3 regions of the Streptomyces sp. NPDC088747 genome follow, and region 2 is predicted to be linked to each of the others. Evidence: riboswitches for the same ligand, from Rfam matches in the RefSeq annotation. Region 2 holds a riboswitch; each other region holds the start of a gene.

Region 1 (7,045 bases), on a different contig from region 2:
CAGGTGCGACACCTCGTGCACCCACACACCGGCGAGGTCCTCGACCGGCATCCGGTCCACGAACGCCGGCGAGACGTAACACCGCCAGTACCGGTCGACGGCCATCGTCGGCACCGTCCGCGACTCCACCGTGTGGAGGGCGAACAGGGCCGTCGCCAGGTAGGGCCGGACCCGGGCGGCGTGCAGCCGGGCGGCGAAGAGCTTGTCGAGGTCGAGGTCGAGGTCGAGGTCGAGCGCCCTCCCCGCCTCTGGTGTCTCCGGGTTCTCCCGGCTCCCCGGACTCCCCGGACTTCCCGGCGTCTCCGGAGTCCCCGGCGTCTTCGGACTCCCCGGCGTCCCCGGACGCCCCGGCCCGCCCGCGGTCACCGGCGGCCCGCCTTCGCGGTGAGCGCGGTGGCGCGGGACACCGACTGGTCCGCCCGCCTGGACAGGGACACCGCCCCGGCGAGCTTCTCGATCGACGCCGGGACGTCCCAGTCGTCCTGGCGGAGGGTGGCGAGTGTCGTCGCCGGTACGACCACCAGGTCGGGCGCCCCGGTCTCCAACGCCCGGACCAGGAGCGCCCACGCCGCGTCCCAGCGAGCCCTCTCCGGACGTTTGCGGACCGCCGCGACCACGCCGTCGAGTACCGCCTGGCGCAGATCTCCCCGCTCGGGCAGGACCGCGGCAGCCGGGTCGGCGAGCAGCGTCTCGGGGTCGGGGAGGTCCAACCGGTCCAGGCCGGCCAGCAGTTCGAGCCCCGGCCCGTCCCCGACGGTTCCTCTGACCAGCAGGGAGAGCACCTCCCGGGAGGAGCCCGCCGCGGTCGCGAAGGCGATCAGGAACAGGGTCATCTCCCAGCTTCGCGGGGAGGGCCAGGGGCCGCCCCGGCGGGTTTCGTTGCTGGGCAGCTGGTGTACGAGGGTGGGGCGGGCGGCGAGGAGTTCGCACACCGCCCGTCGGGCGAACCGCACGGCCTCCGGCAGCCTCTCCGCGTCGAGCCGTGGCAGCGTCGCCCGTGGCCAGGTCCCGCCGAGTCCACGTACGACGACGTCGTGGTCGTGGGTCCACTGGAGATGGACGAACCGGTTGGCCAGCGGCGGGCTCAGTTCCCAGCCGTCGGCCGCCGAGGAGCGCGGGTTGGCGGCGGCCACGATCCGTACCCCGGGCGGCAGTTGGAGCGAACCGATGCGCCGCTCCAGCACAAGGCGGAGCAGCGCGGCCTGCACGGCGGGCGGCGCGGTGGACAACTCGTCCAGGAACAGGAGCCCTCGCCCGGTCCGTACCAGGCGGACTGCCCAGTCCGGGGGAGCCATGGGAACTCCCTGCTCGGCGGGGTCGTCGCCGACGATGGGCAGCCCCGAGAAGTCGGACGGCTCGTGCACGCTCGCAATCACCGTGGTCAGCGGAAGGTCCAACGCCGCGGCCAACTGCGTCAGCGCCGCGGTCTTGCCGATCCCCGGCTCACCCCACAGGAGTACGGGCAGATCGGCGGCCACGGCCAGTGTCAGGGCCTCTAGTTGGATGTCGGGGCGTGGCTCGGTGCCGGCGTCGCGCAGCAGCGCCAGCAGCTCGCCGGCTACGTCGAGTTGGGAGACGGGCGGCGTTAGGTCGGAGGGGTTGTCGATGGCGGGGAACAGGGTGCGTGTGGGCATGTTTGATCACCTTTGGGTTCGTGGTGGGGAATGAGAATGAGAGGGGCGGCGGAGGTAGGGGGGAAGAAGGAGAGCGGTGCGGGCGAGAGCTGGGGTCAGCCCCAGATCGCGTGTCGCGAGCGGGTACGGCGTTCGCGTGGGCGCTGACAGTCCGGGTGGAAGTGGAGGCGGCCGGGACCGGGTTCGATCAGGCCCGCCCTGAACAGCCCGTATGTGATCCGCCGGGCTGCCGCCGCCTCCAACTCGTCCCGTAGGGCGCCGCCTCGCAGGACCGCGCCGGGGCCCAACAGCCCTTCGACGACGGCCAACGCGCCCTTGATGTCGCCATGGACCAGGCGTTCACGGACGCCGACCAGGCAGTCCGGACGGCGGTGCGCCTCGTCGATGGCCCGCAGACAGGGAAGCGGGGTGCCGGTGAGTTCGACCAGCAGTTCCTCGCGACGGATCTCGGCCGGATCGTGGTCCATCGCCGCCAGCACCCCGTTGACCAGCCCGATCCGGTGCTCGGCCCCTCGGCACTCCACCAGCCGCGGTTGCCCTGCGGCAGCGACGGCGACGGCGACCGGGGCAGCGACAGCGACAGCGGCAGGGGCCGCGGAAGAAGGGAGACCAGGCCCGGCCCCGGAGCCCGAGGCCGCGGCCGACACAGAGGCCGCCCCCGCCCGCAGGCCCCCGGCCGACAACGCCGACGCGACCAGCGGATGCAGCCGGTCCATCCCGACCGCACCGGCCCGGATCAGTTCGAGGTCGGGCAGCACCCAGGTCGCCGCGTCCGGCAGCACCGGCAGCGCGGAGTCGCTCCCGTCCGTCGGCGCCGCGGAGATCCGCATGACAGGCGACCCACGGTCACTGGTGCCCCCACCCCCACCCCTCTCAGCGTCCCCGTCCGCGACCAGCTCCAGGACCAGCCGACGCCGAGCCCCGAGCCGTACGGAGACCGCGCCGGTACCGCTGGCCCGCCCTTCGGCGCGAAGCAACATCCCGGCCTCGGCCGCCCACCGGTCCACGGCACACGGGCACCCGTGCCGTGGACCGGTGGGCGGCCCCAGCAGATCCGTATCCGAAGCCGAAGCCGCGTCGACCGGAGAGCCGAGAAGCCGATCCGCCCCGGACCGCATCAGCAGCTCATCGCTCCTGCGCGCATCCCACAGATGCCGGTGGAGGTCGAGGCGGAACCGTCGGCTGGGCCGGAGATGGGGATGCGGATGCCGCCCCGCGGCGGCCTCGAAGCGGGGCCCGCCCCACAGCGCGAGGCTGATCCGCTGCCCGGCGTCCGCCCAGGCAGGCGGAGTCCGCACGACGAGATACACGGGGTGTTCCCCACCGCGCTCACTACCGTCGGACCCGAACCCGAACCCGAACCCGAACCCGGACCCGAAATCAGCCCGAGCCCTGGACTCGTAAACAGCCCCAGCCCCGGCCTCCACCTCGTACCGAGCCAACGCGACAGTCACCCCCGGCCGCAACAGCCCGTCAGGAGCGATCCTCGGCAGATGCCAGCGCAGCAGGTCGGGAGCCAGATGGCGGAGGTCGGCCCGGATCCGGGCAGCGAGATCGCGGCCATGGCTGCGCGCCACGGAACGCGGACTGAGATCGACGTCGATGCCCGCGGCGGCACACGCCCCGGCCCAGTCCCCGGCAAGGCGGCGGGCGGTCGCGGTCTCGATCATGGAAGGCGGCACGGCGAACTCGCGCACGCGCGGCCAGAAGGAAAAGCGGGAGTCCCCATTCGCGTCCTGAGTGAGCATCAGCACTCACCTTGCGCGGATGGGACCCCCAATCTACGAACGGTTTGAGTCGTCATCGAGGGGAGCGTAACGCCCCCGACCGCGAACAGTCACCCGATATTCGGCGGCAGCCACGGCCGCACGGCCGCTCAGCGGCCCAGCCGAATCCCCCCGAAGACCGCCGAAACCGCCGACTCAGTAAGCCCCGTTGACGTTGTCGATCGAGCCGTACTTCGCCGCGGCGTAGTTGCAGGCGGCGGTGATGTTCGCGACCGGGTCGTAGGGGTCCGTCGAGGTGCCGGCCACGTGGTACGCGGTGAAGGTCGGGTCGATGACCTGGAGCAGGCCCTTGGAGGGGGTACCGGCGGCGGCGTTGGAGTCCCAGTTGTTGATGGCGACGGGGTTGCCCGCGGACTCGCGGATGATGTTGCGGTAGATGCCGTCGTAGCTGCCGGGAATCCCCTTCTCGGCCATGATGGCCAGGGATTCCTTGATCCAGCCGTCGAGGTCGTCGGTGTACGTCGCGGAGGTCGCCGCGGACTTCGTGGCGGTCTCGGCGGCGGCCTGGGTCGTCTTCGTCGCCTTCGTGCCCACGGTCAAGGTGGTGCCCGGCCGAAGCATCATCGGGTCGGAGCCGATGACCGCGGCGTTGGCCTTGTAGAGCGTCTGCCAGGTGCCGCCCGTGGTGCGCTCCCGCGCGATCTTGGACAGTGTGTCGCCCGAGACGACCTTGTACGTGACCAGCTTGACGTCGGGGACGGCGGCCGGAGCGGCCTTCGTCGCCGCGGTCGCCTGGGCCGGCACGGCGGTGGTGGCGGCGTGTGCGCCGGTCGCGGTCACCAGGGGGAGCACGAGCGCGGCTCCGCCCGTTCCGGCGGCGACGACGCCGCGGGTGAGGTGGCTGGTCCTGGGACGGCGGTGCTTGCCTGCGGGCATGACGAATTCCTCTCCGTCGCCTGCGAGGTGAGCTGTCGGGTTCGGGCGGGAGCTGCCCGGCCGCATGGGTGGGTGCGGCTTCACCCCGAGCCGATCCGTGTCCGAATCGGCGGCTTACCTGGGTCCCCCGCTCCTGCCGTGAGCGTGTGTGGATGGGTGGGGTCCGGGCGGCGGCAGGATTCGGCGTTCCGCCTGGATCGACGTGAACGTATGCGAGAGCACATGTCCGGAACAAGGCCAGATTTGCCGGTGTAGATCACTTTCGCCTCGGCATACGGCAGGGTTAATCGCCCGATTGTGCCGGAATGTGAAACTCAACTTGCCTTTAGCGAACGGCTAATTGTGCGACGGTCCGAGAGGGCGATCTTGTCCGGACGTGACCCATTTCACGCGACCAAGCAGGAACAAAGCGGCACTGCGTCCAATCTATTCACAATCCGGACACCGCTCTCGGAGCCCCGGGGGCAGGGAGCTGCCTACCTCTACCCCCACCTCTGCCCCCGGCCTCTGCCGCCCTATCCCGCCGTCCGCGGAATCCGCTTCTCCCAGGTCCGGTGGAAGACCACCGAGTCCCCGTCCCGGCAGATCACCTCGTTGAAGGTGATGAAGTCCTCAGCGTCGCAGGAGATTTCGGACGTGGTCGAGACCCGCGCGTCCCACGGCAGGTCCGGCCGGTGCAGGCGGATCGACCAGGTCGAACGGGCGCGGGCGGAGAGCGGGTCGGACTCGTTGATCGTGTACGTCTCCAACGCGTCCTCGGTGAACTCGAGACCGTCGGGATACACGCGGGTGCCGCCGTAACGGGGGTCGACCTCAAGTCGCCACTCGCCCTTGGCCACGTCCCGCACCACCAGTCGCTCGGGCCGGGGTTCGTCCAGGGTCGCGGGCACGACCACTCCCAGCGGCTCGGACTCCTCGGGTTCCTCGAAGGAGATGGGGAAGTCCGACTGCCGTTCCCGCAGCGGGAGTTCGAGGGCGCTGCCGTCCGGGTCGAGGGTGAGGCCCGCCTCGGAGCCCGGCTGGGGCCAGATCCAGGGCCAGTACGCGGAGGAGACGGAGAGGCGGATCCGGTGTCCGGGCGGGAAGGCGTAGCCGATGCCGTTCAGTTCGAGAACCACGTCCTCCGTGGTGCCCGGATTCCACGGGACCGTCAGATCGCGGCCGTGGCGCGCCGACAGGTTCAGCGCACCCCGGGTGACGAGTGTCGAGGAGCCGTCCGGAGCGACGTCGCACACGCGGGCGACGACCTGCCCGCGCGCGGCGTGCGAGGTGAGCCGCAACCGCACCTTCGGCCGGCCCAACACCCAGGTCTCCTCCGGGACTTCGAACTCGAAGCAGGCCGAGCGCCCGTCCTCCTCCTGCTGGTCGGGCGGCAGGTCCGCGTCGTTGCCGAAGGGGAAGAAGCGGCCCGCGTCCACACCGGTGTGCTGCGGCGAGCGGATCAGGACCGGTTTGCCCTGGAGTTCGTACGACACCGGTGTCACGGAGGGGGACGGCCAGGCCGCGTCGCCCACCCAGCGGCCGGGCAACTCGTCGTAGACCGTGGCCGGAAGGTGCGAGTCCATGACGTACGAGCGCAGCAGTGGCTCCGCCATCACGCCGGTGTCGCCATCGCTATTGCCGTCGAAGTCGCCGTCGCCGTCCCGCAGCCAGTGGTCCCACCAGCGCAGCGTCTCCTGGAGGAAGCCGATCGCCGGTCCGGGCGGCAGGTCCCGGTCGGGGTACTGGTGCGACCAGGGGCCGATCAGACCTCGTACGCGATCCGGGGGCAGGTTCTCGACCAGACGAAGGACCGTGTCCCGGTAGGGGTCGTGCCAGCCGCCGACCGCGAGGACGGCGGCCTGGATCGCGCTGTAGTCCTCGCAGACGCTGCCGTGCTTCCAGTACGCGTCCCGGGTCTGGTGGGACAGCCAGGTGTGGAGGTACGGCTCCACCGCCTCCAGGCGGGTGGCCCACATGTCGTGCCACATCACCTCGCCGACGTGCGCGGGGTCCGGCGGGCGCGCGACGAAGGCGAGCATGGTGGCCGCCCAGGCGTGCATGTCGACCGCGAGGACGGAACCACCCATGTAGTGCACGTCGTTGTCGAAGCGGTCGTCCGTGGAGCAGACCGTGACGACCGCCTTGAGCGGCTCGGGCGCGAGAGCCGCGATCTGGAGTGAGTTGAAACCGCCCCAGGAGATCCCGAACATGCCGACCCTGCCCGAGCACCAGGGCTGGGAGGCGAGCCAGTTGACCACCTCGACCCCGTCGGCCAGCTCCACCCGCGAGTACTCGTCGGTCGGCAGGCCCTCCGAGTTCCCGTGGCCGCGGACGTCCACCCGGACGGAGGCGTAGCCGTGACCGGCGTACCAGGGATGGCGCTGCCAGTCGCGCGGCGCGGTCCAGTCCGTGAGGCGGTAGGGGAGGTATTCCAGGAGCGCCGGGACGGGTTCGTCGGTCAGCGGGCGCCAGACGCGGGCGTACAGGCGGGTGCCGTCCGGCAGGGGGATGAGGACGTCCTCGTGAGCCGTCTCGTAGGGGAAGGACTCGGGGATGCGGATGCTCATGGGGGTCACCTCAGTGGACAGGGTCCGTGGTGCGGCTCAGTGGACGGGGTGCATCGTGCGGCGCAGCCAGGGGGCGAGTGCCATCACGGCGAGGCCCGCGGCGACCGCGATCGCGCCGTTGACGCCGAAGTAGGCGGGCTTGGACACGTCGTCGTAGAGCTTCACGGTCTGCGCCTGGATGCCGTTGGCGAGGGCGAGG
Region 2 (7,045 bases):
GCGGCGCTCATCGCGATCGTCGCCAACAGTTTCGCGACGAGATGGATAGCCACCGCGACGGCGGACCCGACCAACGCCGACACCCTCGGCGCGACCGTCATAGCGCCCGTCGTGGAGGAGTCCGCGAAGGCGGCGGCCGTGCTGCTGGTGTTCCTGTTCCGCAGAAGGGACTTCACCGGGATCGTCGACGGGGTCGTCATAGCCGGGGTCACCGCCACCGGCTTCGCCTTCACCGAGAACATCCTCTACCTGGGCACCGCCTTCGGCACGGACCAGCTCAACGGCGAACACGGGTTCATGTCCGTCACCGCCGCCACCTTCTTCGTCCGCGTCGTGATGTCGCCCTTCGCGCATCCCCTCTTCACGGTCCTGACCGGCATCGGCTTCGGCATCGCGGCCCTGTCCGCCGAGCGCCACCACGTACGCCGTGTCCTGCTGCCCCTGACCGGACTCCTCCTCGCCATGGGCATGCACGCCATGTGGAACGGCTCGTCGAACTTCGGGGAGTTCGGGTTCTTCGCGGTGTACGCCGTCTTCATGGTGCCCGCGTTCGCCCTGCTGACCTGGCTGGCCGTCCGGTCCCGGCAGCGTGAACTGCGCACCGTGCGCACGGAACTGCCCGCCTACGCCGCCGCGGGCTGGCTGTCCCCGCCCGAACCGCACGTGCTCGGCTCGATGCGGGCCCGCCGTATCGCCCGCCAGTACGCCGCCCGCCATCTCGGCAGGCCCGCCGCCCGCTCCGTCGCCGAGTACGAGGCGTACGCGACCTCGCTGGCGTTCCTGCGGCACCGGGGACGCGACGGCCGCGCGGGCGCCGACTTCGCCGTGCGGGAGCGGGAGTTGCTCCACGAGCTGTGGAGCCGTCGTGAGGTCGCGCGCCCGGCCCTGGGGTACGCGGCACGGGCGACGGCACCGGTCCCGGCGCCCTGGCCCGCGCACCCCGCCCACGGGTACGTGGGCCAGCCGTACGGCGAACCCCACCGCGAGCCCTACGGAGCCCCGGCGCCGTACTCGACGTACAACAGGCCCATGTACAACCCGTACGGCCCGTAGTACCCGAGGCGGTGGTCAGGCCGACGCCTCCGTCAGCCGGGCCAGCTCCGCGTCCGTGAGGACGAGGTCCGCCACGCCCAGCAGTGCCGGGAGCTGTTCCACGGTCCGCGCCGAGGCGATCGGGGCCGCGACCGTCGGCTGGGCGGCGAGCCAGGCAAGGGCGACCGTGGCCACCGGGACGTCGTGGGCCCCGGCGACCTCGTCGAGGGCGGCCAGCACGCGCGGGCCCCGCTCCGTCTCCAGGTGCCTGCCCGCGCCCGCCGCGCGCCGGGAGTCGACCGTCGTACCGGGGCGGTACTTGCCGGTGAGGAAACCGGCGGCGAGGGCGTAGTACGGGACGGCCGCCAGGCCCGAGCGGGAGGCGATGTCGAGGAGCGGGCCCTCGTAGGTGTCGCGCGAGACCAGGTTGTAGTGCGGCTGGAGGGCGACGTAGCGGGCGAGGCCCTCGCGGTCGGAGAGGTCCAGGGACTCCTGGAGCCGCGCGGGCGTGATGTTGGACGCGCCGATGTCGCGCACCTTGCCCGCCTTCACCAGCCCGTCGAGCGCGCCGATGATCTCCTCGACCGGCACCTCGGTCTTGTCGTAGTGCGTGTAGTACAGGTCGATGTGGTCGGTGCCCAGGCGGCGCAGGGACGCGTCGGCGGCGGCCCTGATGTTCGCGGCGGACAGCCCGGGGTACTCGGGGTGCTGGCTGACCTTGGTGGCGATCACCACGTCCGAGCGGTTGCCGCGCGCCTTCAGCCACCTGCCGATGATGGTCTCGGACTCACCGCCGTGGTTGCCCTCGATCCACGCCGAGTACGAGTCGGCGGTGTCGAGGAAGTTGCCGCCCGCGGCCGTGTACGCGTCGAGGACGGCGAAGGACTGGGCCTCGTCGGCGGTCCAGCCGAAGACGTTGCCGCCGAGGGCGAGCGGGAAGACCTCGAGGTCGGACGAGCCGAGCTTGCGAAGAGAAGTCATGCCCAACTTCAACATGCCCGGCGGACAGCCGTATTCCGGACATGCCTGACCGGCGGCACCGACGTCGGGGGATCGCCGTCAAAGCCGCCGGAAGGTCAGGGAACTCGCACGATCAGGGGGTGAGGCCCTTGCTCTGGAGCCAGGCCATCGGGTCGATCCCGGTCTCGGCTCCGCCGGGGTGCACCTCCAGGTGGAGGTGTGCGCCGGTGACGTTGCCGGTCGCGCCCACGCGGCCAATGACATCGCCGGTGGCGACCTTCTGCCCGACGCTGACGCTGATCGACGACTGGTGGCAGAACCAGAGCTCCGTGCCGTCGTCGAGGGTGAGGATCGTGCGGTAGCCGTAGGAACCGGCCCAGCCCGCCTCCGTGATGGTGCCGCTGTGCACGGCCTTGATCAGCGTGCCGGTGGGCGCCGCGAAGTCCAGGCCGGTGTGGTAGCCGGAGGACCACAGCGCGCCGGCCTGACCGAAGGTCGAGGTGATGGTGTACGAGGAGGTCGGCAGCGTGTAGCTCTTGGCGAGCTCGGCGAGACGCTCGGCCTCGGCCTTCGCCTCCGCCTCTTCCTCCGCCTTCTTCTTCGCCGCGGCGGCCTTGGCCTCGGCCGCGTCCTCCGCCTTCTTCGCGGCGTCGGAGGCCTTCTTCACGGCGGCGGCCTGGGCGGCCTGCTGCGCCGCGGTGTCGGCCTGGTCCTGCTGCACCTCGGCCTGCTGCATGATGCGGGCGCGCAGCACCTCGCCGGCGTCCGTGGCGCCCTGCTCGGTGTCGGCCGTGGTCAGGCCGGCGGAGGTGAACGGCGTGGTTGAACCCGCGGGTTCGGGGGAGGTGTCGTCCGAGAGGATCGTGCCCACGGACGGGAGGTCGGGCAGTGAGATCGAGACCGGCGGCTTGCCGGGGGCCGCGGTGGCCATACCGCCCGCGCCGACGGCGGCTATGACACCGACGCCCAGAACGGTGGAGCTGCGCGCGAGTCCGCCGCCTCCACGCTGCTTGGAGACGCGGTGCCGGCCGCGGATGGGAGCGAGGGAGTCCGCGGTGGGATTCCACTCCTCCCGGGGGCCCTCGTCGTCAGCGCCGAAACCGAAGGTGTGCGTTCCGCTCGGCGGATACGAGGGTGCCTGGGCAGGCCCGTTGGACGCCACGTGGGCGTGCTCCTTTCCTTCCTTCTCGCCTACCGGGTTAGCTGACGGGTTCGGAGCAGGAAGGTCTCCTACGCGCGTCAAACGGCGGTGTCTCCACCGCGAAAGACGCTCGATTCACCCCAAGTTGGTGGTTCCCCGGCTCCCTTTCGGGATTAGGCGCGTGCGCACGGAGCCGTCTCTCGTGACGGCTGGGACGACCGCGCTGCGTTATCGAACGTTAATAGACGCGGGCCCTGGATTCCAAGCTGTTCTGATTGATCATTAACGCTCGCGGCCAGGACTTTCAGGTCATCACCGGAGTAAAACGGGCGAGTTGGCCACACCGCTTCCGTCACACCTCCGCTGACGGTATGTCAGTTGTTATGCGGAGGGGCGTCATTCGATCACTCCCGGTGACCAAGGGGGCGGTCCACTCGTCGACGCGGTGCTGCGAGGTGCCCGACGTACGGCGAGCAGCGCCATGTCGTCCGTCAGGCCGCCGCCCGAGTGCCGCCGGACATCCTCCGCGAGGGCGGTCAGCAGCGCCTCGGGCGCCGGGAAGGTCCACCCGGCGAGGCGCGCCGCGGGATCGTAGAAACGTCCGCGTTCGTCACGCGCCTCGGACAGCCCGTCCGTGTGCGCGAGCAGGGTCGCCCCCTCGGGGAACACCGCCTCCTGCGCGAGGTCGGCCCAGACGTTCAGCCCGCCCATGCCCAGCGGGAGCGCGGGCTCCCCGGCGTCCAGCACGACGAGCGAGCCGTCCGCGTGCAGGAGCAGCGGCGGCGGATGGCCGCGGTTGACGAGCCGTACGGTCTCCGCGCCGTGCGGGATCTCCGCGAGCACCGCCGTGGCGAACCCCTCGAAGGCGTCCAGGTCGTCGCGCCTGCCGGCCTCTCGCGCCAGAGCCCGCTCCAGGCGCCCTGCCACCGCTTCCAGCGACGCCTCCTGCTCGGCGGCCTCCCGGAATGCCCCGATGACGACGGCGACGACGGCGACCGCGCCCATGCCCTTGCCCCGTACGTCGCCCAGGATCACGCGTACCCCGTACGGCGAGTCCTGCACCGCGTACAGGTCACCTCCGATGAACGCGTCCTGCTGCGCCGCCTCGTAGCGCGCCGCGATGTCGAGCCCGCCGATCCGCTTCTCGGGCTGCGGCAGGACGGCCCGCTGGGCGGCCTCGGCGATCTCGCGGACGGAGGCGAGCCGTGCGTTACCGCGGCGGACCAGGACGTTGATGAAAGCGGCCAGGACCGCGGCCGTGGCCACCGTGACCGTCTCGGTGACCGCCTCCGCCAGCAGGACGACGTCGAGCCTGATGTGGATCGCGACCAGCAGGACGACGGCACCGGCGCCGGTGAGGACGGTGCCGCGCAGCGTGTAGAGGGGCGCCGCCACGAGCGGGGCCGCGGTGAGGAGGGGGCCGCCGGTGAAGTCGCGCGGGGTGAAGTATTCGTATACGGCCCCGGTGAGGATGAGCAGCACGGGGAGCACCCGGACGAACCTTCGCGTGCCGGAGATCCCGCGCCGGTTCTCTCCCGCCGGTCCGGGCGGGTCTCCCGACCGCTGCGCACCTGCTCGCTGCCGCACCCGTCCAGGTTTCCGGCAGCGGGGCCGGGCGGCGACCGGTGTGGGCCGACCGGGCGACGCCGGGGACCGGATCCGCGACCGACGGGACGGGACGGGACGGGAGACGGAAACACCGCAAGACGGCACCGCCAGGCGGAAGCGCCGCTACGCGAAAACACCTAGGGCCGGAACTCGTGAATCCGAGTTCCGGCCCTAGGCCACAAGTAGCGGGGACAGGATTTGAACCTGCGACCTCTGGGTTATGAGCCCAGCGAGCTACCGAGCTGCTCCACCCCGCGTCGTTAAACCCAACTATACGCCACTCGCAGGACGCCCCGCACCACAGTTGCCGCCCACCCCTCAGCCGGCCGGATTACCGTTGTGCGTGAGCGTCTCCCACGACACGAAGAGATCGTCCGTGCCGGCCGGCCGCGTCTGCTCGGCCAGCCGGTGGGCGGCCGGGACGTGCACGTCGAGCCGGTCCTCCAGGTGGTTGAGCGCGACCTCCAGGTCGGGCCCCATGTTCCGGTCGACCCGCCCGCCGCACAGCCACCCGGGCGCCGTCTCCCCCATCTGGTACCTGGAGTGGAAGTCGAGCGCGGCCTTCAGCCGGTCCTTGACGTCGCCGTAGAGGTCCACGCCCTGGTGCCAGGCGGTCTCGGCGATGTGCGCGGTCGCGGCGAGCGAGTACCCGACGTGCTTGAAGTTGCGGCAGGTCTCCTGCGAGACCCCGTCCGTGTACCGCTGCTGCCCGAACCAGTACGTGGTCAGCTTCTGCGGGGTGTCGACGGTGCTGCCCGCGGGCGTCAGCGGCACCTTCCCGTCCTTGGCGAGGTAGAAGTACGCGGGCACCCGCTGCCGGAACCGCTCGACGGCGTCGTCGAACGCCTTGTGGTCGTCGAGGAACACGGCGATGCCGATGGCGGCGTCGGTCATGACGAGGTCCCAGTTCCCGTTGTAGTCGGGGACCTTCCTGCTGACCTCGGGAAGATAGGCGGTCCGCAGCATGCCCTGGAACCGCGCGACGCCGGCCGCGGGCCAGCCGCCCCCGGTGTGCCGCACGATCTCCCCGGCCCGCGCCCACGTCGACCCGGCCCACGCGGTCTGGAGACCGGCGTTGCCCGCCGTGTGCCTCTTCACCTTCGCCGACCAGGCGTCCATGATCTGGACGGCCTTGTCCGCGTGCTCCAGCTTGCCCGTGATGCTCCACAGCAGCGCCTGCGTGTACGCCGCGATCGCGTCCTCGCGCTCCTCGACGCAACCGTGCCCGGCCCGGTCGCCGGGCGGGCACTCCACGGTCGTGTACGGCTTCGCCTCGTACCTGTACGACCCGTACTTGCTGTCCCGCATGTCCAGGAACGCCTGGAGCCACGGCTGCTTTCCGGCTTCCACGTGTTCGCGTACGGCGGTCAGCTGGTCCTTGCTGACCAGCACCCCGGGGTGCGCGAACGCCGCGTCCGCGGACCGCGCCCGCACCGTCCGCGTCTGCGCCGACATCCCGCACGACGCCACCACCCCGACCAGCACCGGCGCCAACAGCACCGCCGTCAAACGCCGCCCCACTGAACCCATGGCTGCTCCTACCTCCGAGTCGGCTCAGGAGCAGCCTGACGTGGGGAGCGGGGGGTCGCAGGATCTCTTAGCCCGCACGGGGACGATCTTTCAGCCCGTCCGGCGTTTGAGGACGAGCGCGAAGCGCGAAAGGGGGGTCTGGGGGCGCAGCCCCCAGGAACGGGACGGGAAGGGGCGGAGGGGGCGAGAAAACACGGGCTACGGAGGAGCTACCCCAGCAGATGCAGGTTGGGCGCCATCGCCCGAGACTCGTACTCCGGCAGCACGACGACCTCGACCCCCGCGGCCATCAGAACCCCGTTCCCGTCGGCCCCGGCGACGAACGTGTCCGGCTCCCGCCACGCGGTGACAACCCGCCGCACCCCCGCATCGACGATGAGCCGAGCGCACGGCACGGCCCGCGACACCCGCCGCGCACACGGCTCAAGGCTGCTGTAGACCGTGGCGCCCCCGAGCCGAGGATCGGCGGGGTCGATCTTGCCGAGCGCCGCCTCCTCCGCGTGCACCACGGGATCCCCACCCTCCCGGGAGTACCCACGCGCCAGCTCGGTCCCGTCCGCGGCCACCACGACCGCCCCCACACTGAACGCGGTCTCCGACGCCGGGCACAGCGCCGCCAGCTCGCAGGCGGTCTCCAGCCGGCGCCGGTCCGCGGCGGAGGCGAGCCCGCCGGCTCCGGGCGCGGTGGGGACGTACCGCATCAGGACGACGTCCCCGACGGCTCGCGTCTCCACGAGCCGCAGCCGCCCCGGGGGGTAGGGGCCGGGCCCGAAG
Region 3 (7,045 bases), on a different contig from region 2:
GGCCGAGCCCGCGGGCCTCGACGGTGTCGCCACGATCACGGCGCGTGCCTTCTCCGAGGGCACCGACAAGCTCTCCGCCGAGGAGTTCGCCGCCGAGCTGGAGCGCTGCGGCGCCACGCTCGACTCCTACGCCGACCACCCCGGCGTACGAGTGTCGCTCGAAGTCCCCGTCTCCCGCCTTCCGAAGGCGCTCGACCTGCTCGCCGACGCCCTGCGCGCACCGGCGTTCGCGGACAGCGAGATCGAGCGGCTGGTGCGCAACCGGCTGGACGAGATCCCGCACGAGAGCGCCAACCCGGGGCGCCGGGCCGCGAAGGAGCTCTCCAAGGAGCTGTTCCCGGCCACCTCGCGCATGTCACGTCCGCGCCAGGGCACCGAGGAGACGGTCTCCGCGATCGACGCGGCGGCTGTACGCGCCTTCTACGAGAAGCACGTTCGCCCCGCCACGGCCACCGCCGTGATCGTCGGCGACCTCACCGGAGTCGACCTCGACGCGCTGCTCGCCGACACGCTCGGCGCGTGGACGGGCTCGTCCGCCGAGCCGCGCCCGGTGCCGCCGGTGACCGCGGACGACACCGGCCGGGTCGTCATCGTGGACCGCCCCGGCGCGGTCCAGACGCAGTTGCTCATCGGCCGGATCGGCGCCGACCGGCACGACCGTGTGTGGCCGGCGCAGGTGCTCGGCACGTACTGCCTCGGCGGCACCCTCACCTCGCGCCTGGACCGTGTCCTGCGCGAGGAGAAGGGTTACACCTACGGGGTGCGGGCGTTCGGCCAGGTGCTGCGTTCGGCGCCGGACGGTACGGGCGCCGCGATGCTCGCCATCAGCGGCTCGGTGGACACCCCGAACACCGGCCCCGCGCTCGACGACCTCTGGAAGGTGCTGCGCACCCTCGCCGCGGAGGGTCTGACCGACGCCGAGCGTGATGTCGCCGTGCAGAACCTGGTGGGTGTGGCGCCGCTCAAGTTCGAGACGGCGGCGGCCGTCGCGGGGACGCTGGCCGACCAGGTCGAGCAGCACCTGCCCGACGACTACCAGGCGACGCTGTACCGGCAGCTCGCCGAGACCGGCACCGTGGAGGCCACCGCCGCCGCCGTGAACGCCTTCCCGGTGGACCGCCTGGTGACCGTCCTGGTGGGCGACGCCGCGACGATCGAGGAGCCGGTCAAGGCTCTCGGAATCGGTGAAGTGACCGTGGTGGCGGCGGAGTAGCAGGACCGAGCCGAGCGGAGCGGGGCCGGGCCGCGCGGACCGGAGAGGCACGCTCCCGTGGGGGCCCAGGAGGCTGTTGAGCCTCCTGGGCCCCCGTTTGTCCGTATTGATAGGGAGGTTGCCTGTCTGCCCTGTGGCGTGCGCTACAAAACCGTTGATCCGTTTGTTGATTGAAAGATGTCCCGTTTAGCGTCGGTCCGGCTGTTCGTCAGGCAGTGCGCCGCGCCCGCGGCACCGGACAGCCATCGCCTAATCCCCCTGTGGCGCGAGCCAGGGGAGCCGGGGACCCACACGCAGTCCCTGGGGTGAATCGGACGCCCTCTTCGGAGGTGGTCCGTAGGAGACCTTCCTGCTCCGAACCCGTCAGCTAACCCGGTAGGCGAGAGGGAAGGAAAGGATCAACCCCTACATGGCGTTCACCTGTGGCACAGGGAAGCACCGTCGCCCGAGCCGCGTGAAGCGCACGACCACGAACGCCCTCGGCGTCGCGGCGCTCACCACCACCGGTGTCCTCGGCACCCTGGCCGCCCCGGCGCTCGCCGCGGACAACTCCGTCGAGCAGACCGGCCTGACGCAGGCCATCGCGATCGGTGACTCGATCGCCGACCAGATCGACGCGCAGGCCGCCGCCCAGCAGCACGCCGCCGACGAGGCCGAGGCGCTGCGCAAGGCCGAGGCGGCCGCGAAGAAGAAGGCCGCGGCGAGGGCCGAGGAGGAGCGCGAGGCCAAGACGCGCGCCGCCCGCGCGGCCGAGCGCAAGCGCCTCAACACCTTCGTCACGCCGGTCAGCGGCTCGTACGTCTCCACCGGCTACAAGACCGGCGGCAGCCTCTGGTCCTCGGGCAGCCACACCGGCGTCGACTTCCACGCGGCGTCCGGCACCCCGGTCCACGCGGTCGGTTCCGGCACGGTCGTCACCGCGGGCTGGGGCGGCGCCTACGGCAACGAGGTCGTCCTGAGGATGAACGACGGCACCTACACGATGTACGGCCACCTGTCGTCCATCGGTGTCGCCGTGGGCCAGACGGTCACCCCGGGACAGCAGATAGCCCTCTCCGGTGCCACCGGCAACACCACCGGGCCGCACCTCCACTTCGAGGCCCGCACGACCGCCGAGTACGGCTCGGACATCGACCCGGTCGCCTACCTCCGCTCGCACGGCGTGAGCGTCTGATCACCGGCAGGGTACGAGGGTCTGATCACCGGCGCCGAATGAACCTCTGAGCCCTCGCGTACGTAGTTCACAAGTGTCCCGGTTCGAACGAGCCGGGACCTTGTCGTTTCGAACGTCCGCCTGTCCAAAAAATATCCCTGGATTCCGGCCCGCCATCGGAAATTCCGAGTCTCTGCAATAGAGTCACTGGACAAGCGCCAATCGACGGCGTTTCACGGGGATTAAAGCGGAGGTCCGGTATGCGTGTTCCTGCGCACTCGGTATGCACGGCGATCCGTGACGACATCGTCGCGGGTGTCTACGAGCGCGGCAGCCGGCTCACCGAGGAACTGCTCGCGCGTCGCTACGGCGTCTCGCGCGTCCCCGTGCGCGAGGCGCTGCGCACGCTGGAGGCCGAGGGCTTCGTCCTCACCCGGCGGCACGCGGGCGCGTGCGTCGCGGAGCCGTCCGAGCAGGAGGCCGCGGACCTCCTGGAGATGCGCATGCTCCTGGAGCCGCTGGGCGCCGCGCGGGCCGCGCAGCGCCGCACCGAGGCCCACCTCAAGGTACTCCGAGGCCTGGTCAGGCTGGGGCAGGAGCGGGCCAGGAGGGGCAACAGCGAGGATCTGCGCTCGCTCGGCGGCTGGTTCCACGAGACACTCGCACAGGCCTCCGGCAGCCCCGCGCTGACCTCCACACTCGCTCAGCTGCGGCACAAGATCGCCTGGATGTACACGGTCGAGGCGCCCGCCAATCCCGCGGACTCCTGGGCGGAGCACGGCGGGATCGTGGACGCCGTCGCACGCGGCGACAGTGAGCGGGCGCGGGCGATCACCGCTCTGCACTCCGAACGCGCGACGACGGCGCACCGGCTCCGGTTTCCCGGAGCGGGGGACCGGCAGGACCGTGTGAGGACTTCGCAACATCCCGTAAACATGACGGGCCTGCGGCATTAACACGAGCGCCGTATACAAAGAGGGGTAATTCGCGGGAGACAATTCATGCTGCCCGCACAATGGAAATGCGAAGGGCCCACCCGATAATTCGGGCGGGCCCTTGCCGGTGTTTTCGAACGGTGAGAAAACCGGCGAACCTCAGACGGTCTCGGGAAGCTCGTCGAGCCCTTCGGAGACCAGCTTCGCCAGACGGTCGAGGGCGACGTCCGCGCCCTCGGCGTCGGACGCGAGGACGATCTCCTCGCCGCCCTGGGCGCCGAGGCCGAGGACCGCGAGCATGGAGGCCGCGTTCACGGGGTTCCCGTCTGCCTTGGCGATCGTCACGGGGACGCCGGAGGCCGTGGCCGCCCGGACGAAGATGGAGGCGGGGCGGGCGTGAAGGCCCTCCGCCCAGCCGACGTTGACGCGGCGCTCAGCCATGTGATGCTGCCCTTCAGGTGTCGCAGGTTGTCTAGACCAGTGTCCCATATCGTCAAGCGTGCCCGGAGCGGGCCAGAGGGTGACAAAACCCTTGCTCCCGCTCCGGCTGCCGACTCTTTGCTCCCGTCCCGGACCCGACCCCGGATCCCGGACCCGACTCCGAACTCGGCCCTGCACCGACCCCGAACCCAGCCCGGATCCGGCTTCGGTTCCCCTAAGACTGCCTCGCGCCGTTGTCGTACGCGAGCCGTACTCTGGGGCCCATGCAGACCTCGCCGGACCGGCACGAGTACCCCTCCCACTGGGAGGCGGACGTGGTGCTGCGCGACGGCGGCACCGCACGCGTCAGGCCCATCACCGTGGACGACGCAGAGCGCCTGGTCAGCTTCTACGAACAGGTCTCCGACGAGTCGAAGTACTACCGCTTCTTCGCGCCCTACCCGCGCCTGTCCGCCAAGGACGTCCACCGCTTCACCCACCACGACTTCGTTGACCGGGTGGGGCTCGCGGCCACGGTGGGCGGCGAGTTCATCGCCACCGTGCGGTACGACCGGATCAACGCCGACGGCAGGCCCGCCTCCGCCCCCGCCGACGAGGCCGAGGTCGCGTTCCTCGTCCAGGACGCCCACCAGGGCCGGGGCGTCGCCTCCGCGCTCCTCGAACACATCGCGGCCGTGGCCCGGGAGCGGGACATCCGCCGGTTCGCCGCCGAGGTGCTCCCGGCCAACAGCAAGATGATCAAGGTTTTCACGGACGCCGGCTACCAGCAGACGAGGCACTTCGAGGACGGCGTCGTACGCCTGGAGTTCGACCTCGAACCCACCGACCGTTCGCTCGCCGTGCAGCGCGCGCGTGAACAGCGCGCGGAGGCCCGGTCCGTCCACCGGCTGCTCGCGCCCGGCTCGGTCGCCGTCATCGGCGCGGGCCGCGCCCCGGGCGGCGTGGGCCGCAGCGTCCTCACCAACCTCCGGGACGCCGGTTTCACGGGCCGCCTGTACGCCGTGAACAGGGCGGCCCAGGAGAGCGAGCTCGACGGCGTCCCCGCCTACCGCTCCATCGGCGACATCGACGAGCCGGTCGACCTCGCGGTCGTCGCCGTCCCCGCGCCCCACGTCCCCGAGGTCGTCGCCGAATGCGGTGAGCACGGCGTGCAGGGACTCGTGGTCGTGACCGCGGGGTACGCTGAAAGCGGCCCCGACGGGCGCGAGCGTCAGCGCGAACTCGTCCGCCAGGCCCGTACGTACGGCATGCGCATCATCGGCCCCAACGCCTTCGGGGTCATCAACACCTCCTCCGAGGTGCGGCTCAACGCCTCGCTCGCGCCCGAGATGCCGCGGCCCGGACGGATAGGCCTGTTCGCCCAGTCGGGCGCGATCGGTATCGCCCTGCTCTCCCGGCTGCACAGGCGCGGCGGCGGAGTCACCGGTGTGACCGGCGTGTCGACCTTCGTCTCCTCCGGGAACCGCGCGGACGTGTCGGGCAACGACGTCCTTCAGTACTGGTACGACGATCCGGACACCGACGTCGCCCTGATGTACCTCGAATCCATCGGCAACCCGCGCAAGTTCACCCGGCTCGCCCGCCGGACGGCGGCGGCGAAACCGCTGGTGGTGGTGCAGGGGGCCCGGCACGCCGCCGCTCCCCAGGGCCATGCCGTACGGGCCACCCGGCTGCCGCACGCCACGGTGTCCGCGCTGCTGCGGCAGGCCGGGGTGATCCGGGTGGACACGATCACCGAACTGGTGGACGCCGGGCTGCTGCTGGCACGTCAGCCACTCCCGGCCGGACCCCGGGTGGCGATCCTCGGGAACTCGGAGTCGCTGGGCCTGCTCACCTACGACGCGTGCCTGGCCGAAGGCCTTCAGCCGTCGCCGCCGGCTGACCTCACGACCAGCGCGTCGGCGGACGACTTCCGCCGCGCGCTGACGGGCGCCCTCGCCGACGACGGCTGCGACGCCGTCGTCGTGACCGCCATCCCCGCGGTGGGCGAGACCTCCGTCGAGGACGCGGCCCTGGCGGAGGCGCTGCGCGCGGCCACCGCCTCGGCCCCGGCCAAGCCGGTGCTGGTGGTGCACGTCGAACTCGGCGGCCTCGCCGAGGCGCTGTCCGCCGCCGCGAGCACCGCACCCCGGGCAGCCGCCCCGGCACCCGGCGCCGCCGACGGCGCCGAGCCCCTCAGCCCCGCGGAACGCCCGCCCACCACCGACACGGACGGCTCCGACTCCCGCCTCATCCCCGCCTACCCCGCCGCCGAGCGCGCCGTCCGGGCCCTCGCCGAAGCCGTGAAGTACGCCCAGTGGCGGCGGGACGCGTCCGAACCGGGCAGGGTGCCCGAGTACGAGGACGTGGACGAGAAGGGCGCCGCCGAGCAGATCGACGCCCTCCTCGCGCGCGTGGAGGGCGCCGAGGGGCTGACCCTCACCGCCGAGGACGCCCGGGAACTGCTCGGGCGGTACGGCATCGACGTACGCCCCGCCCTGCCCGCGCCGACACCTGACGAGGCGGCGCGAGCCGCGAGCGACCTCGGCTATCCGGTGGCCCTCAAGACCACCGCCCCACACCTGCGCCACCGCGCCGACCTGGGCGGCGTCCGGCTCGACCTGGCGGACGAGGAGCAACTGCGGCGGGCGTACGGGGAGTTGACCGAGCTGTTCGGGAAGCCGGTGGAACTGCGCCCGGTCGTCCAGGCGATGGCTCCGCGCGGGGTCGACACGGTCGTACGGGCCGTCATCGACCCGGCGGCCGGAGCAGTGCTCTCCTTCGGGCTCGCCGGGGCCGCCTCGGAGCTGCTCGGAGACACCGCGCACCGGCTGATCCCGGTCACCGACCGGGACGCGGGCTCGCTGGTCCGGTCGATCCGGACCGCACCGCTCCTCTTCGGCTGGCGCGGCTCAGCCCCGGTCGACACGGCGGCCCTCGAAGAGCTGATGCTGCGCCTGTCGCGACTGGTCGACGACCACCCGGAGGTCGTCGCCGTCTCCCTGGAACCCGTGGTCGTCGCCCCGCACGGGCTGAGCGCGCTCGGCGCCACCGTCCGCCTGGACCGCGCGCCCGTCCGGGACGACCTCGGCCCGCGGACGCTTCCCGTCTACTGACCTCCGCCACCGGCCCCCGGTACGCGGATCCGGATCTCCACCCGGCGCACCCCGCGCGAGCGGTGCCTCGCAGTCAGTGGGCCCCCGTAAGATGGACATCATGGCCAAGACCAGTACGACGACCCAGGGGCTGCGAGCGGCGATCGAGCGCAGCGGCTACTACCCGGCCCTCGTGGCCGAGGCGGTGGAGGCCGCGATCGGCGGCGAC

Evidence for each region. A riboswitch is a leader RNA that binds a small molecule or an ion and turns the genes downstream of it on or off. The one in region 2 is predicted to bind cyclic di-AMP.
Region 1: another riboswitch for cyclic di-AMP. It lies ahead of ACIP79_RS40670 (LysM peptidoglycan-binding domain-containing protein); the one in region 2 lies ahead of ACIP79_RS08280 (M23 family metallopeptidase).
Region 3: another riboswitch for cyclic di-AMP. It lies ahead of ACIP79_RS22665 (M23 family metallopeptidase); the one in region 2 lies ahead of ACIP79_RS08280 (M23 family metallopeptidase).

Annotation. Positions count from the first base shown of each region.
Region 1 is NZ_JBIVKZ010000026.1:141,651-148,695, reverse strand. It holds gene ACIP79_RS40685 (VWA-like domain-containing protein) at 1-366, opposite strand, end outside; gene ACIP79_RS40680 (AAA family ATPase) at 363-1,634, opposite strand; gene ACIP79_RS40675 (hypothetical protein) at 1,730-3,382, opposite strand; gene ACIP79_RS40670 (LysM peptidoglycan-binding domain-containing protein) at 3,557-4,297, opposite strand; cyclic di-AMP (ydaO/yuaA leader) riboswitch at 4,302-4,452, opposite strand; gene ACIP79_RS40665 (CocE/NonD family hydrolase) at 4,813-6,846, opposite strand; gene ACIP79_RS40660 (peptide MFS transporter) at 6,883-7,045, opposite strand, start outside.
Region 2 is NZ_JBIVKZ010000002.1:818,784-825,828, reverse strand. It holds gene ACIP79_RS08290 (PrsW family glutamic-type intramembrane protease) at 1-1,053, shown strand, start outside; gene ACIP79_RS08285 (aldo/keto reductase) at 1,069-2,013, opposite strand; gene ACIP79_RS08280 (M23 family metallopeptidase) at 2,126-3,154, opposite strand; cyclic di-AMP (ydaO/yuaA leader) riboswitch at 3,166-3,323, opposite strand; gene ACIP79_RS08275 (PP2C family protein-serine/threonine phosphatase) at 3,530-4,720, opposite strand; tRNA gene ACIP79_RS08270 (tRNA-Met) at 4,925-4,998, opposite strand; gene ACIP79_RS08265 (alginate lyase family protein) at 5,060-6,271, opposite strand; gene ACIP79_RS08260 (dihydrofolate reductase family protein) at 6,481-7,045, opposite strand, start outside.
Region 3 is NZ_JBIVKZ010000009.1:242,242-249,286, reverse strand. It holds gene ACIP79_RS22670 (M16 family metallopeptidase) at 1-1,213, shown strand, start outside; cyclic di-AMP (ydaO/yuaA leader) riboswitch at 1,450-1,610, shown strand; gene ACIP79_RS22665 (M23 family metallopeptidase) at 1,623-2,387, shown strand; gene ACIP79_RS22660 (GntR family transcriptional regulator) at 2,627-3,322, shown strand; gene ACIP79_RS22655 (HPr family phosphocarrier protein) at 3,461-3,742, opposite strand; gene ACIP79_RS22650 (GNAT family N-acetyltransferase) at 4,006-6,837, shown strand; gene ACIP79_RS22645 (DUF5998 family protein) at 6,938-7,045, shown strand, end outside.